DNA from 2 places in the Kitasatospora sp. Ki12 genome. Region 2 is predicted to be linked to the other one. Evidence: predicted binding sites of a transcription regulator. Region 2 holds the regulator's gene; the other holds the start of a gene.
What was found. The regulator HrcA, encoded in region 2, represses chaperone genes, less so after heat shock. The targets are predictions, from matches to a motif close to TTNGCACTCNGNNNNNCNGAGTGCNAA.
Positions count from the first base shown of each region.

Region 1: a site for HrcA is predicted at 1,430-1,456, ahead of groL (chaperonin GroEL). Genes of this name have one in related genera too.

Region 1 covers NZ_BAAIHT010000001.1:1,555,505-1,557,964, forward strand. Annotated here, with positions in the region: gene groL (chaperonin GroEL) at 1-1,273, opposite strand, end outside; gene ACYP53_RS06690 (cold-shock protein) at 1,596-1,799, opposite strand; gene ACYP53_RS06695 (MoaD/ThiS family protein) at 2,350-2,460, opposite strand, start outside.
Region 2 covers NZ_BAAIHT010000001.1:3,428,938-3,431,397, forward strand. Annotated here, with positions in the region: gene htpX (zinc metalloprotease HtpX) at 1-448, opposite strand, end outside; gene hrcA (heat-inducible transcriptional repressor HrcA) at 751-1,785, shown strand; gene dnaJ (molecular chaperone DnaJ) at 1,857-2,460, shown strand, end outside.

The DNA.
Region 1 (2,460 bases), 1.9 Mb from region 2:
CGAAGGCGACACCGGCCTGCAGCAGCGCGACGCCACCACCGGCGACGATGCCCTCCTCGACGGCGGCCTTGGCGTTGCGGACGGCGTCCTCGATGCGGTGCTTGCGCTCCTTGAGCTCCACCTCGGTGGCCGCGCCGGCCTTGATGACGGCCACGCCGCCGGCCAGCTTGGCGAGGCGCTCCTGGAGCTTCTCGCGGTCGTAGTCCGAGTCGCTGTTCTCGATCTCGGCGCGGATCTGGTTCACGCGGCCCGCGACCTGCTCGCTGTCGCCGCCACCGTCGACGATGGTGGTCTCGTCCTTGGTGATGACCACCTTGCGGGCGGTGCCCAGCAGGTCGATGCCGGCGTTCTCCAGCTTGAGGCCGACCTCCTCGGAGATGACGGTGCCACCGGTGAGGATGGCGATGTCGCCGAGCATGGCCTTACGGCGGTCGCCGAAGCCCGGGGCCTTGACGGCGACGGACTTGAAGGTGCCGCGGATCTTGTTCACGACCAGGGTCGACAGGGCCTCGCCCTCGACGTCCTCGGCGATGATGACGAGCGGCTTGCCGCTCTGCATGACCTTCTCCAGCAGCGGGAGCAGGTCCTTGACCGAGCCGATCTTGGAGTTGGCGATGAGGATGTACGGGTCCTCGAACGTCGCCTCCATCCGCTCCAGGTCGGTGGCGAAGTAGGCCGAGATGTAGCCCTTGTCGAAGCGCATGCCCTCGGTGAGCTCGAGCTCCAGACCGAAGGTGTTGCTCTCCTCGACGGTGATGACGCCTTCCTTGCCGACCTTGTCCATGGCCTCGGCGATGAGCTCGCCGATCTGGGTGTCGGCGGCGGAGATGGAGGCGGTGGAGGCGATCTGCTCCTTGGTCTCCACGTCCTTGGCCTGGGCCAGCAGCTGGTCGGAGACGGCGGCGACGGCCTTCTCGATGCCGCGCTTCAGGGCCATCGGGTTGGCGCCGGCGGCGACGTTGCGCAGACCCTCGCGAACCAGGGCCTGGGCGAGCACGGTGGCGGTGGTGGTGCCGTCACCCGCGACGTCGTCCGTCTTCTTGGCGACCTCCTTGACGAGCTCCGCACCGATCTTCTCGTACGGGTCCTCGAGCTCGATCTCCTTGGCGATGGAGACACCGTCGTTGGTGATCGTGGGGGCGCCCCACTTCTTCTCCAGCACGACGTTGCGGCCCTTGGGGCCGAGCGTGACCTTCACGGCGTCGGCGAGCTGGTTCATGCCACGCTCAAGGCCGCGGCGAGCTTCCTCATCAAAGGCGATGATCTTGGCCATCAGAAGTGGTCCTCCGGGACACGGTCGACTGCTCGGACCAAGGGGTGCCCGCGACGGACGGCCCTGGTGTGCGGGGGTCTTTTCCCCTACCGCTCCCGGGGGCCTCACCGACCCGGTCCGCTGTCACTCTCACGCTGTGAGTGCTAACGCCAATGATTAGCACTCACGGTGGTCGAGTGCAAGCCCAATCGCCAACCCGCGAGCCCCCGCTGGGACCGCCCGGGAACGCCGACGGGCCCGTACGACACGTGTCGTACGGGCCCGTCGAGAAGCGAGTGGTCACCAGCGGTGGGCCGGGCCGAGCTCCTGGAGTCGGAAGGGGTCAGACCGCCGCGCGAACCATGTCCGCCTGCGGGCCCTTCTGTCCCTGGGAGATCTCGAACTCGACCCGCTGGCCCTCCTCGAGGGTGCGGTAGCCGTCCATCTGGATCGCGCTGTAGTGGACGAAGACGTCCGCACCACCGTCGACCGCGATGAAGCCGTAGCCCTTCTCCGCGTTGAACCACTTGACGGTGCCCTGAGCCATTCCGAACTCCCCTTGTGCTGTGCTGGCCCTTCACGTGCCCGCAGGTCGCGGGCCCGGGTTGGTTGAAGGCCGGCCCGGGGAACCCCCCCTGGGCGCAGCCGTGCACGCCGCAGCCCTCCGCGCGGGTCGCCGTACGGCTTCCGGTGAGCGGGTGATTGCGTCGACCGCCGCTGAATGTATCCGGACCGAAGCCCTCTGCAACAGGGTCAACCGCCGGTAATTCCGCTGCGACGGCAGGGGACAGGACGGGTTGAATCGGGAAGATCTCGGCATTTCACGCCGGGCATAGCGGACGAATTACTCAAATCCCCGCGGTAATTCTGACATCGGCCTGACATGTTTCACGGACCGGTCTCACCGGCCGGACGTCCTCCGACGGAACCTCGCCCGGTCCTGCCGCCGGGCCGAGAGGGAACCCCTGTTCCCAGTCGAGCGACACTCTACTCCGACTCCATTCGAAAATATTCCAGCCGGAATGCAACCGGCCGCCCGCGGGTACGGAGATCGGAATTCCGTACGCGCGGGCGGCCGAATGGCGGGAGTTCGCGGCTCAGCAGCCGCCGGCCACCGCCGGAATGATCGAGACGCCGACGCCGTCCTTGATCTCGGTCGCCAGGCCCTCGGCGAAGCGCACGTCGTCGTCGTTCACGTAGACGTTGAC
Region 2 (2,460 bases):
GGGAGAGCTCGTGGGCGAGGACGCCCTCCAGTTCCTCCGGTTCCAGCCGGCGCAGCAGGCCGGTGGTCACGCAGACCACGGCGTTCTGCGGGTTGCGGCCGGTGGCGAAGGCGTTCGGCATGTCGTTGTCGGCGACCGCCACGCGGGGCTTGGGCATGTCGGCCAGCGCGCAGAGCCGGTCGATCGTGCCGTGCAGCTGGGGGAACTCCTCCGGGGTCACCTGGTGGGCGCCCATCGCCCGTTCGGTGATCTTGTCGCTGAACCAGAACTGGGCCACGAACAGCCCGCCGGAGATCAGGACGATGAGCGGCCAGGCGCCGCGCAGCAGCGCGATCAGCAGGCCGGTGAAACCGACGTACAGCAGCCCGATCACGAACATCGTCGCGACCATGCGGCCGGTCAGGCCGCGATCGGGTGCGAAACGGTTGTGCTGGCCCGAGCTCGACATCGCTTGCTCCTCCGTTCGCCGTCGCTTTCGATGCTGCCACCCGGACGGCCCCGGGGCACCACCCCCGCGCCGGGAAGCGTGAACGGTCACCGCCCCGCGGGCCGTACCCGGAACTGCGGGCAGGATCACGCCGGTCGGGCCGTTCCTGCCGTAGGACCCGGGCCTTACACTGGCAGATACGGTTTTGGCACTCGCGTGTTCAGAGTGCCAAGGGCGGGGTCTCCCGGAGCGGCCCGCAGCAGTAACCCAGTGACACACAGGGACACAGACGGACAACGTGCGAAGACGGAGGTGCGTGCCCCATGGCCGGTGAGGTCCGCCAGCTGGACGACCGCAAGCTCGCCGTGCTCCGCGCGATCGTGCAGGACTACGTGGGCACCGAGGAGCCGGTCGGTTCCAAGGCGCTCGTGGAGCGGCACAACCTCGGGGTCTCGCCGGCGACCGTCCGCAACGACATGGCGGCGCTGGAGGAGGAGGGCTACATCCACCAGCCGCACACCAGCGCCGGCCGGATCCCGACCGACAAGGGGTACCGCCTCTTCGTCGACAAGCTCGCCGAGATCAAGCCGATGAGCGCCCCGGAGCGCCGGGCCATCCGGCACTTCCTGGACGGCGCGGTCGACCTGGACGACGTGGTCGCGCGCACCGTGCGGCTGCTCGCCCAGCTGACCCGGCAGGTCGCGGTGGTGCAGTACCCGTCCCTGACGCGCTCCACGGTGCGGCACATCGAGCTGGTGGCGCTGGCCCCGGCGAAGGTGATGCTGGTGCTGATCACCAACACCGGCCGGGTCGAGCAGCGGATGGTCGACTGCCCGGGCCCGGTCGGCGAGACGGTCCTGGCGGACCTGCGGACCGCGCTCAACACCAGGGCGGCCGGCCGCCGCCTCCCGGAGGTCCCGGGGCTCCTGGAGGAGCTCCCGGCGGCGTTCGACCAGGCCGACCGGCCGACCGTCAGCACGGTCCTGGCGACGCTGTTCGAGACCCTCGCGGAACAGAACGAGGAGCGGATCATGCTGGCCGGCACGGCCAACCTGACCCGCCTCGGCCACGACTTCCCGCTCACCATCCAGCCGGTGCTGGAGGCCCTGGAGGAGCAGGTCATCCTGCTCCGCCTCCTGGGTGAGACCAACGACGCGGGGATGACGGTCCGGATCGGGCGTGAGAACGCCTACGAAGGGCTGATTTCCACTTCGGTGGTGTCCGTCGGTTACGGTTCGGGCGACGAGAGCGTGGCCAAACTGGGTGTGATCGGTCCGACCCGGATGGACTACCCGGGCACAATGGGGGCGGTGCGGGCGGTGGCGCGGTACGTGGGTCAGATCCTGGCCGAGTCGTAGCAAACAGCCGTCGGGCAAACTGACGGCGTCCAGTCGCAGCACTACTACAGGCGGAACAAGCGGAGCATTTGGTGGCCACGGACTACTACGCGGTACTCGGCGTCCGACGGGATGCGGGGCAGGACGAGATCAAGAAGGCGTTCCGGCGCCTGGCACGCGAACTGCACCCGGACGTCAACCCGGACCCGAAGACGCAGGAGCGGTTCAAGGAGATCAACGCCGCCTACGAGGTGCTCTCCGATCCGCAGAAGCGCCAGGTCTACGACCTCGGCGGGGACCCGCTGTCCCCGAGCGGCGGCGGTGCGGGCGGCTTCGGCGCGGGCGCCGCGGGCTTCGGCTTCTCCGACATCATGGACGCCTTCTTCGGCGCCGCGGCCGGCCAGCGGGGCCCGCGCTCGCGCACCCGCCGCGGCCAGGACGCCATGATCCGGCTGGAGATCACCCTGGAGGAGGCCGCGTTCGGCACCACCAAGGAGCTCCAGGTCGACACCGCCGTCACCTGCACCACGTGCAGCGGCGAGGGCGCGGCCCCCGGCACCTCCGCGCAGACCTGCGACATGTGTCGCGGCAAGGGCGAGGTCTCCCAGGTCACCCGGTCCTTCCTGGGCCAGGTCATGACCTCCCGCCCCTGCCCGCAGTGCCAGGGCTTCGGCACCGTCGTGCCGACCCCGTGCC